Regions from separate parts of the Filimonas effusa genome, predicted to be linked through region 2. Evidence: riboswitches for the same ligand, from Rfam matches in the RefSeq annotation. Region 2 holds a riboswitch; the other holds the start of a gene.
What was found. Region 2 has a riboswitch for thiamine pyrophosphate ahead of pnuC (nicotinamide riboside transporter PnuC). Riboswitches for the same ligand answer to the same signal wherever they lie in the genome.
Positions count from the first base shown of each region.

Region 1: linked by a shared signal. The riboswitch ahead of ESB13_RS00540 (TonB-dependent receptor) and the one ahead of pnuC (nicotinamide riboside transporter PnuC) in region 2 are both predicted to bind thiamine pyrophosphate.

Region 1 covers NZ_SDHZ01000001.1:130,876-136,435, reverse strand. Annotated here, with positions in the region: gene der (ribosome biogenesis GTPase Der) at 1-1,308, opposite strand, end outside; gene era (GTPase Era) at 1,337-2,209, opposite strand; tRNA gene ESB13_RS00550 (tRNA-Met) at 2,659-2,730, opposite strand; gene ESB13_RS00545 (head GIN domain-containing protein) at 2,804-3,523, opposite strand; TPP riboswitch at 3,624-3,726, shown strand; gene ESB13_RS00540 (TonB-dependent receptor) at 3,793-5,560, shown strand, end outside.
Region 2 covers NZ_SDHZ01000002.1:1,474,526-1,480,085, forward strand. Annotated here, with positions in the region: gene ESB13_RS17150 (DEAD/DEAH box helicase) at 1-1,505, opposite strand, end outside; gene ESB13_RS17155 (YccF domain-containing protein) at 1,567-1,935, opposite strand; TPP riboswitch at 1,993-2,094, shown strand; gene pnuC (nicotinamide riboside transporter PnuC) at 2,082-2,708, shown strand; gene ESB13_RS17165 (response regulator) at 2,677-3,081, opposite strand; gene ESB13_RS17170 (sensor histidine kinase) at 3,078-4,181, opposite strand; gene ESB13_RS17175 (glycoside hydrolase family 2 TIM barrel-domain containing protein) at 4,364-5,560, opposite strand, start outside.

The DNA of each region.
Region 1 (5,560 bases), on a different contig from region 2:
CTTCCTGAAGAACAGTCTTACCGGCACTCCTTTAAAGTTAAAATGAGTACGTAACTGGTTTTCGAGGTAGTTCTTGTAAGGTTGCTTTATATCATCAGGATAGTTACAAAAGAAAGCAAAAGACGGAGTATGTGTAGGCAACTGTGTTACATACTTGATCTTTATTGAGTTACCCCTAACCACCGGCGCATGATAGGCCTCTATAGCTTTCAGCATAACTTCATTCAGCTGGCTGGTAGGAATTTTCCGCTGTTTGTTTTCAAACACCTCCAGGGCAATTTCAATACCCTTGAAAATACGTGTCTTCTCCTGGGCAGAAATGAACAGGATAGGAATATCATTAAAAGGAGCAAGGCGTGAACGCAGTTCCTTTTCATAGTCCCTGGCGGTATTGGTCTCCTTCTGAATAAGATCCCATTTATTAACCAGCACAACCAGCCCTTTACCCTTGCGTGCCGCCAGTGAGTAAATGTTGACGTCCTGCGCAGTGATGCCTTTTTCCGCATCCAGTACCAGCATACATACATCAGCTTCATCCATGGCACGGATGGCGCGGATAACGGAGTAGAACTCCAGGTCATCCTTTTCCTTGTTCTTCTTACGGATACCTGCGGTATCTATCAGGATAAATTCCTTTTGAAACAAGTCGTAATGCGTGTGAATAGTGTCACGCGTAGTGCCGGCAATATCACTTACAATAGTACGCTCCTGCCCTATCAAAGCATTCAGCAGGGAAGACTTACCAACATTAGGCTGACCAATGATCGCAAATTTGGGAAGCTCATTCTCGCGGACGGTATCGTCGGATGCCTTTTCATCGATCATGTCGGTAATGGCGTCCAGGAGTTCACCCGTGCCACTGCCGGTCATACTGCTTATAAAAAAGATATGCTCGATTCCCATGCTGTAGAACTCCGTAGCTTCCAGCAAACGGTCACCGTTATCAACCTTATTTACAGCAAGCAACACCGGCTTGGTAGTCCTGCGCAACAGATCGCGCATCGACTCATCAAGTTCAGTGATACCACTAGTGGTATCGGTCATGAAGATCAGCGCATCGGCTTCATCGATCGCTATCTGCACCTGCTTGCGGATCTCCGTTTCAAAAACATCTTCCGAACCGGCAACAAAACCGCCGGTATCAATTACGTTAAAAGCTTTACCGTTCCAGTCGGCCACACCATACTGCCTGTCGCGGGTAACACCGCTAACATCATCAACAATAGCCTTGCGCTGTTCCAGCAGGCGATTGAAGAAAGTACTCTTTCCTACATTGGGTCTCCCCACTATTGCAACAGTAAATGACATAACTCAAATAATTAATACGGACTCAAATTTAATAATACCCATATTCTTTCAGCTGCTGATCATTGTCGCGCCATTTGGGGCGAACTTTTATAAACAACTGCAGGAATACCTTTTGCTGAAGAAAAGCTTCAATATCTTCCCTGGCAAGGGTTCCTATTTTTTTAATCATCTTGCCGCCTTCGCCAATGAGAATCGCTTTTTGCGTTTCGCGCTGAACAATGATATCGGCCTGGATCTTTATCAAGGTATCTTTTTCCTTAAACTCGTTCACCATCACGGCTGAATGGTAGGGTATTTCATCACCAAACAGCTGGTATATTTTTTCCCTGATCATCTCTCCCACAAAAAACTTTGTAGGCAGATCAGTCAGGTCGTCTTCGCTATAAAAAGGATCGCCTTCAGGCAGCAGTTCCAGGATAGCGCCCTTCAATGCATCCAGGTTGCTTTCTTTAAGTGCGGATATCGTTACAATTTTTTTGCAATACGACTGCGCACCAAAAAACTTCGCTGCCGCCTCAACAACCGTTGCCTTTACCGTGTCAGTTTTATTCAAAACAACAATACAAGGCACTTTCAGGCGTAAAGAAGCAAAAAGCTGGTGATTTTCCTCCAGGTCATCTTTAATATCAACCAGTAGTATTGCCACATCTGCATCTTCCAGCGCACTCTTTACCGAATGCATCATCCGCTCATGCAGCTTGTATTTAGGCTCTATGATACCGGGGGTATCGGAAAAAATGATCTGGTAGGCGCCAGGCGACGTTAAAAAGCCTTTGATACGGTCGCGGGTAGTTTGTACCTTGGAAGATACAATAGCGAGCTTTTCACCCAGCAGCGCGTTGAGCAGGGTACTTTTGCCCGCATTGGGCTTACCAAATATGTTGACAAAACCAGCTTTCATAAAACAATGTTCATCTAACCTGGAAATGAACAAGGTAGATTGTTATAATATCCCCTCCGTTGCGGGGCCGGCAAAGGTAACTATAATCGGGCAGTAATACATATTTAAACGAAAAACAGCCGCGCTGCCGGGCACAACGGCGTAATACAGCCTAGGCAAAGAATGCATGCCACCCTAAGCAGGCATACACTTTTTTTCGTAGTAGTTCTTCCTCTTTAGGCTAGCGAAACTTTATGCATAATTTTTAGCAGCCCCCCAAGAAATCGACTTGATCCAACTTTATGCGTAATATTTATCAGCCCCCAAGTTTTCAACTTGATCCGTTTAATCCCTCAACTTTTGATATGCCCCATGATCCCTTGATCTGGTGTAATGTGGTTGAAAGCAATAAAAAAGCTTACCCGGAATGGATAAGCTTTTTATTTAAAATCCTTTAAAGATTTCCTCTGTTGCGAAGGGAGGGATCGAACCCCCGACCTTCGGGTTATGAGCCCGACGAGCTACCGCTGCTCTACTTCGCGATGTAATTGGAGTGCAAATATAGAACTTATTAGCACACGAGCAAACCTTTTTTTAAAAACGCCAGTTTATTCTTTAATCTCTTTTTCTAACATTCGACGCGCCACTCGATTCCAGCTTCTTTACAACAGCTTCTCCCTTGTAACTTACATTGCTGGCACCACTGGCCTGCAGCGACAATTCCTTTGTTGCGGTCACCTGCGCATTCGATGCACCAGACGCCTCAACAGAACAGGTAGCAGCACTCAGTTCATAAGCCCTGACAGTACTCGCACCACTTACTTCAACAGAAAACACAGTAAGACTTCCGCTGAGTTCTGCACGTGAAGCGCCACTCACCTCAACTTTTACCGCATTCCCTTTTAACGCCCCTTTAAGAGAACTTGCACCGGTGATCTCTATACGAAGCGCATTTACCGCCACTTCATTCGCCAGCCTTACAGAGGCGGCTCCCCTGAGACGCAGCAACTGCAGGTTCTTGACAGTAATATAAGCCTTCAGTTGTTTATTCCCCCAGTTCCAGCCGTTCCAGGCCCCGCCCTGCGGCACGATATGCAGCACACCATCTCTTACCTCCGTTTTTATCTTCGATACAAACTGACGGTCCTCCGCACTCACAGCTACAGCACATTCTGCCCCCTGTGAAATATAAAGGATCATACCTCCCGATACTTCAATACCGTTAAAAGCACCTACCTCACGAATCTCGGCATTTTCATCATATACCAGGTTCTGAGCCATCAACTGGGACATAGACAGCATGGCAAGGGTTAAAACTGCTATTATCTTTCTCATAGCAACGAATTTATATTGGAACGGGCGAAAAAAAAGAATGTTACAGGTTATTTAAATTTTCTGCCTTTCTTTGCAACACTGCAAGGGTGAGCTACCCGGCAGTAATTCCTCGGGGTGCTATTCCTGGAAACAGGAAGGCTGAGATTAAACCCGTTGAACCTGAACAGGGTAATGCCTGCGAAGGGAAGGCCGTCTCTTTCACACCGTGTGTCCTCTCCTATAGCAATTTCCTGTTCAGCATTATTGTAATTGATTTCAAAAAGAACAGGATGAAGTATTTATCAGGGATGATTCTCGCCTTATTTACAACACTACTGGGTTTCGCACAAACCCCATTGGAAGGCATTATCACAGACAGCAGGAACCAGCCTGTTGAAGGCGTAACCATTACCCTCTCACAAAACGGGCGAAAATGGACCTCCGCAAGCACCAACACCGGCAATTTCAGTTTTTCCGCAGCAGCCGGCAGTTATGAACTTACATTGGAAGCCACCGGTAAAAAAATGATCCGCCAGCACATCGTTCTTCCCGTACCGGGTTTACAGCGTTTCAGGATGGAAGACCAGGCTTTTTTGCTGGAACCCTTGGAAGTACGGTCTATACGGGCCTCAGACCGCGCTCCTTTCACTAAAACGAACATCGGCAAGGAACAGATCGCCAGGGTGAACCTGGGTCAGGATCTCCCCTTTCTGCTCAATCAAACACCATCGGTGATCGTAGCTTCCGATGCAGGTAACGGCATTGGCTATACCTCTATGCGCATACGCGGCTCCGATGTTACCCGTATCAACGTTACGCTAAACGGCATTCCCTACAACGACGCCGAAAGCCAGGGCAGCTTTTTCGTAGACCTGCCCGATCTTGCCTCTTCCGCAAACTCCATCCAGATCCAGCGCGGTGTGGGCACCTCCACCAACGGGGCAGGCGCCTTTGGAGCAACAGTGAACATCACCACAAATGAATTCAACGAAAAAGCCTACGCAGAAAGCAATAACAACTTTGGCTCTTTCAATACCTGGAAAAATACGCTTAAAGCAGGAAGCGGTCTTATCAATGGCCACTTTACAGTAGACGCCAGGTTAAGCCGCCTGAAAAGCGACGGCTATATCGACCGCGCTTCTTCCGATCTCAAAGCGCTCTACCTTTCCAGCGCTTATCTTTCCGACAACACCACTGTCCGCTTCAATATTATCACCGGCACTGAAAAAACATACCAGGCCTGGTATGGCGTCCCCGAAGCTTATCGCGATACCTATAGGACCTATAATGCAGCCGGAACCGAAAAAGAAGGAGAGCCTTATAACAATCAAACCGATAACTACCAGCAGGATCATTACCAGCTTTTCCTGAACCAGAATCTCGGCCGGAGCTGGACACTCAACGTTGCCAGCTTCCTGTCAAGGGGTAAAGGATATTACGAAGAGTATAAAGCCAAACAAGCCCTGCCCAACTACGGCTTACCCGGCTTTAACGTTGGAAACCAAGTACTCGATACGACAGACCTGGTACGAGACCGCTGGCTCGACAACTACTATTACGGGCAAACATTCTCCGTGCAATCACGGAACGCCTCCAATGAATTTACCATCGGTGGCAGCTGGACGATCTACGATGGCGGTCATTATGGAGAGGTGATATGGGCACAGGCCGGCGCTCCCAAGAACCACCGCTACTATGATCTCGACGCAAAAAAAACAGATCTGAACATCTATACGAAATGGCTGCATCAGCTCAACAACAACTGGAGCCTGTTTGCCGACCTGCAATACAAACACGTTGTGTACAATATGTATGGCTTCCAGGACAACCCGTCACTTATTGTAAAACGCAATTTCAATTTCGTGAATCCCAAAGCAGGTATCAGTTACCGTAAGAACAACTGGAATGCTTACCTGAGTTATGCGATGGCCAACAAAGAGCCCAACCGCGACGACTTTGAAGCCGCTCAGCAACAGCAGCCACGGAAAGAAACCCTGCACGACTTTGAGCTGGGCATAGAAGAAAAAACCAGCAAATACAGCTGGTCTGCCACTGGTT
Region 2 (5,560 bases):
CGAAATCCTTCCATCTGGTAGGGACGCAGGCTGGCGTTCATTTCGGCGGAGGGTTGTTTGGTAATGACTTCGTTATAATGCAGCAGGCGATGTTTCTTATCGGCTATTTCCTGTTGCAGTTTCTTATCAGTTATTTCGGCCTGGAGGTCGTCGAGTACAGAGTAGTGCAGTTTACTTACCTGTAACCTGCCTTTGTTTTCATTTCCTACTTTAAAGAGCATTCCGTACTGGGTAAACCATTCCTGCGGGATCATACCGAGGGTACCGTCTTTGAGCACAATAGCGTCCTGGTTGTGCAGGATGGCTTTACGGATGTCTTTGAGCGGCACTTCCTGGTCGCCCCAGAAGACTTTTACTTTAAGATCGAACCAATCGATATTGGCGCGGGCTTCAATTTCAACACGGGGTTTACCCGTATTATATTTAAAGCGCTGGAGTTGTTGCAGGCCATAAACGGCGAAGCCGGCATCCTGCAGTTGCTGGTTCATTTTGAGGAACCATTTATCTTTCATGACCTCATCGAAGGGCATGTAGTAGTATCGGTTGTTGCGCTGGTTTTTGAATTTAGGATGGAGGCTGCGTAGTTGTTCGTAGGCTTCCTTTTCAAGCGGTTTATTGCGCCTGATAACGGTGAGCAGGTTATTGGCATCGTGGAAATACTCCTTATCCTCATCGTAGTCGACCAGTACATCGTCGTACATAAACTGCGGCTGGACCATGAGGTACTGGCTGCTGAATTCGCTAAGCATGACCCTGGTTTGCGGTTCGGGGCTGGTAACTTCGAATTGGAGACCTTCGGAGCATTGCAGCGGATATTGCTGTTGCAGGGGAACCAGGAAGCTATTCACCACATCGTTCTTATCGCGTGCGGGAAAGCGCAGTTCCCCTTTTTTGAACATATCGAGAACGGAGACGTCATCGGGTTTAGCAGGGAGATGCAGCACATCGTCCATGAAGAAGAAAAGCGATTTGAACAGGTGTACCCTTGCCGGGGTTTGTTCTGCCATGGTGTGGGCATTCATCGTGATGGTGATGAAGTTGTCGTCTTTAATGGCGTTAAACTGCAGATGAACGGGGAGAGAGCTGATACGCAGCGGCCGCACGTTGTTGTCGGAGAAGTTGCCCTCGCGCAGTACATAGAGGGGATACTGTGCGTTGGTGATAAAAGGCCAGATCTGGTGAAGAAGAGACAGGTAGTGCGCGCGCAGGCGTGGGATGTCTTTTTCGTTCAGCATGAGCCAGGGCTGTGCGTGGTTTTTCAGGTAGCTGCTACCGGTACCGATCATGTATTCGAAGAGGCGGCCATCGGAAAAGCCTACCAGCAGGTCGAAGAGATTATCGGCCAGGGGTTTGAGCCAGGGCCAATGTTCCTGATCATCGATAAGCAGCTTGCTAAAGCGTTTCCTGTTTTTTTCCTGTTGAATCAGGATTGGTTCCAATGTAAACCCTATATGCTTGTTGGTAGTAAGGTTAAAAAGGAAACCAATTTCTTCAGTTCTATCCATTAAAGTCACCGTTAAACGGCGGCAAATTAAATTCTTACGGTGTAAGACTGAAAATTTTATTTCACACAATATCTTTTCCGAAAGGCATCATGGAGACTTCGAGGAGTTTAAAGTGTTGTTTTCCAAAAGGGATACCTATGATGGTAATATAGAGGAGCAGTCCAAAGAAAAGGTGTGTAAGAGCTGTATACCAACCTCCGCAAAGCAGCCAGATGATATTACATACGGAAGTGAGGCAGCCGTTTTGGGTTTCGCGGTTTACAACCCTTGTACCGAAGGGCATTAATACAGCGGCGGCCAGTTTAAAGCATTGCAGGCCGAAAGGGATGCCTATGATGGTAAAGCAAAGGAGGATCCCGCCTATGAGATAGCCGAGTGCGGCGAAGAATCCGCCGAAGATGAGCCAGATAAGATTGCCTATTAAATTCATACAAATGGTGTTAACAGGTAAAAGATACAGAGAATACGCTTTACTTTGCAGTTTATCATTATTAACCCGGGGTGCTTTAGCTGAAAGGCTATGGCTGAGAAAAACCCGTTGAACCTGAACAGGGTAATTCCTGCGGAGGAAGTGCTATGGATATTCAATACTGGTTATCGCTCTTTGCGGAGCAGGCGCAGCAAACGAGTGCTGTGGAATGGGTTGCTGTAATTTTTGGAGTAACGGAGGTATTACTTGCCCGGAGGAATCACATCCTGTTGTATCCTGCAGGGATTATAAGCACGGTGCTGATCGCTTATATCATGTTCGACTCAAAGTTGTATGCAGAGGCATTGCTCAACGCCTATTATTTAATCATGAGTGTTTATGGCTGGATACACTGGGCGAGGCGCCGCAATGAACCGGCACTACCTATTACGCATACCCAAGGAAAGGAGTGGGCGGTGGTTGTGTTGATTGCCGGCTTAGGATGGGCGGTGTTGTATGGCACATTAAGCCATTATACCGATGCGCATTATCCAACCTGGGATGCATGGGTAAGTTCTACTGCCTGGGCAGGCATGTGGTTACTGGCCAGACGTAAGGTGGAGAACTGGCTGCTACTGAACCTGTCGAATTTATTTGCGGTGCCTTTGTTGTTTTACAAGGCATTGCCCATGATGGCCTGTCTTACTATTTTCCTGTTTATAATTGCTGTATTGGGTTATTTTGACTGGCGAAAGAAGGCTGTTAAAACTGTACGCAATCGAGAATTTTCCTAAGGCTATCCATCAACAGTGGTTTAACGATATAATCCTGGACTTCCGAGTATTGTTTAGCGCGATCGATATCGACCTGGCTGATGGAAGAGCTGATCATGTAGATCGTTACTTTACGGGGAAGGGAAGGCATCAGTTTGATGAATTCGTCGAGGAATTCCCAGCCGTCCATTACGGGCATATTAATATCGACCATAATGATTTCAGGCAGGCCATGGGGGTCTTTCATTTTCTCGTGTAAGAATTGTAATGCCTCTTCGCCGTTTTTGAAAGTGATCACTTGCCGACAGAAGTCGTTACCCATAATCATTTTTTTTACGGCGAACACATATACCTGGTCATCATCAATAATACACGCTACTTCAGCTTTACTCATGTAATATATATTTTAAACGTAGCACCATTATTCACTTCGCTGGACACTTCAATTTTTCCTCCCATAGACTCCACCTGGTTTTTGACGATAAAGAGGCCGATGCCTTTTGCGTCTCTGTTTCCATGAAAGGTATTGTACATGCCAAAGAGTTTTTTACCGTAACGTTCGAGGTTAAGGCCTTTTCCGTTATCGGAAACACACAGGATCTTTTTACCGTCTATCTCTTCGAAGCTGATATTGACTATGAGCTGGCGATCGGGGTGACGGTACTTAATAGTATTAGACACAAGGTTAAGCAAAATGCTTTCGAGGTAAGCGGGGTTATAATCTATTTCAACGTTGTCCGGAACATTCACGTTGATGGTCACCTGGTGCAATGTGATTTCAGCAGCCAGGATGCCGGCGGTATTATTGATATATTCCAGCAGGTTTAATTTAATTTTCTGCTGCCCTATAGAAGACTGGATAGAAACAACCTCGTTCAGGTGAACAATTGTTTCGCTCAGCAGCGAAGATACTTTTTTAAGATGTTGCATGAGCTCATTCTTTTCATCTTCGCTTTCGGCCTGATCTATCATATAGAGCAGCATCTCGAAATTGCCGGAGTGTGCTCTGAGATTATGGGAAACGATATGGGCGAAATTAACGAGCCTGTTATTTTGCTCACGTGCCAGTTCATTGGTATACCGCAGTTGCAGTTCTGTTTCTTTGCGACTGGTAATGTCTTCGATATGTGACACGAAGTGAACGGGGCGGCCAAGCCTATCTCTTACAAGGGATACGCTCAAGAGCACCCAAATGATATTTCCATTTTTATGAAAGTATCTTTTTTCGATCTGGTAGTCGTTGATCTCTCCACGCAGGAGCTGGTGCGCGCAGTCCAGATCTTTAGCAAGATCATCGGGATGTGTTAATTCCTGGAAAGTTTTCTGGTGTAGTTCTACTTCTGTGTAGCCTGTCATTTCGCATAAGTTTCTGTTTACCTTCATCAGCTGGCCTTCGGTTGAAACCAGGGCCATGCCTATAGCCGAGTGTTCAAAGGCGCGTAGGAAACGCTCCTCGCTCGTTTTTAATTCGTCTATATAAATACTACTTTTCATCACTACGCCCATTTAATGATGTTAAGGTATTCAATATTGGAACCAAGGGTACTTATAAACACATTAAAAGGCCGACCTGGTTTTTTAAAAAACACTTAAGCGGCCTATAATACTGATGACAGGAGATAAAGAAGGGAGGAAAACTGCGTTTTTAAGCGGTATAACCGATTATTTCTGCTGTTTTACCGAGCGGTAATTTTAACAAAACCAGAAGACAAATCGGCGGCTTCTGCTGTAAGCGTTACAACACCGGCTCTATCATTTGATTGTATCACGGCAAGACAAAGCCCGTTTAGTGTATTACAATAAGGCGCTTTAAAAGAAGAATGACTTACCGGGCTGCCGTTGTCGACAGCTATAAGTTTGCCTTCGCCGGCGACCTTAAAGTTCACGTGTATATCGGCATCCGGAACAATATTGCCTTTATCATCAATTACCTGTACAGTAATAAAGGACAGATCCCTGCTATTTGCCCCGATGCTGGTTCTATCGGCAATGAGGCGAAGCGCATGAGGGGCTCCCGCGGTTCTTCTTTCCTGTTGCAGCACTGTTCTGCCATCTTTGCGGGCAACCGCTTTAAGCGTTCCGGGAGCGAAGGGCACGCGCCATTTTACATGCAGGCTGGTATCTTTTTTCCGGATTCCCAAAGAGGTGTTGTTGAGAAAGAGTTCCACTTCATCGGCATTATTATAATAGGCCACTACGTCGATGGTGTCGTTGTTATTCCAGTTCCAATGTGGCAAGAGGTGCAATACCGGTTTGTTGGTCCACATACTTTGGTAGAGGTAGTAAACATCTTTCGGGAAGCCTGCCAGGTCGAGGATACCAAAATAGGAGCTACGGGCGGGCCAGGTATAAGGGGTTGGTTCGCCGAGATAATCGAAGCCTGTCCATACATACATACCAGAGACATGCTGCATACGGAGGAACAGCTTCAATGTTTCTTCGTGGGTGCTTCCCCAGGGAGCGCTTACATTATCGTAGGCTGAGACGGTAAAGCCGGGATTGCCTTTGGTGAAGGGTTTGTCCCATGCTTCGGGCCAACGGCGAATGCTATCGGAGGGAATTTTATCGTAGTGCCCTCTTGTTGCCAGTGCACTTACACTTTCGGTGACAATCATTTTTTTACCGGGCCAGGCGTGGAAGAAGCTATCCCATTTCCAATGATTATAATTATAGCCTATGAGATCTGATGCATTTGACAGGATCAGGTTGTTGAAGGGTTGTATTTCATTGTTAGCTGTTACTATTTCCCTTGTAGTATCCAGGGATCTTACAATACCTGCCAGTGTTCTGGCGATGGTGCGCCCGGAAGTATCGGCACCTGTACCCCATTGTTCTCCGATTTCGTTACCGATGCTCCATATGAATACGGAGGG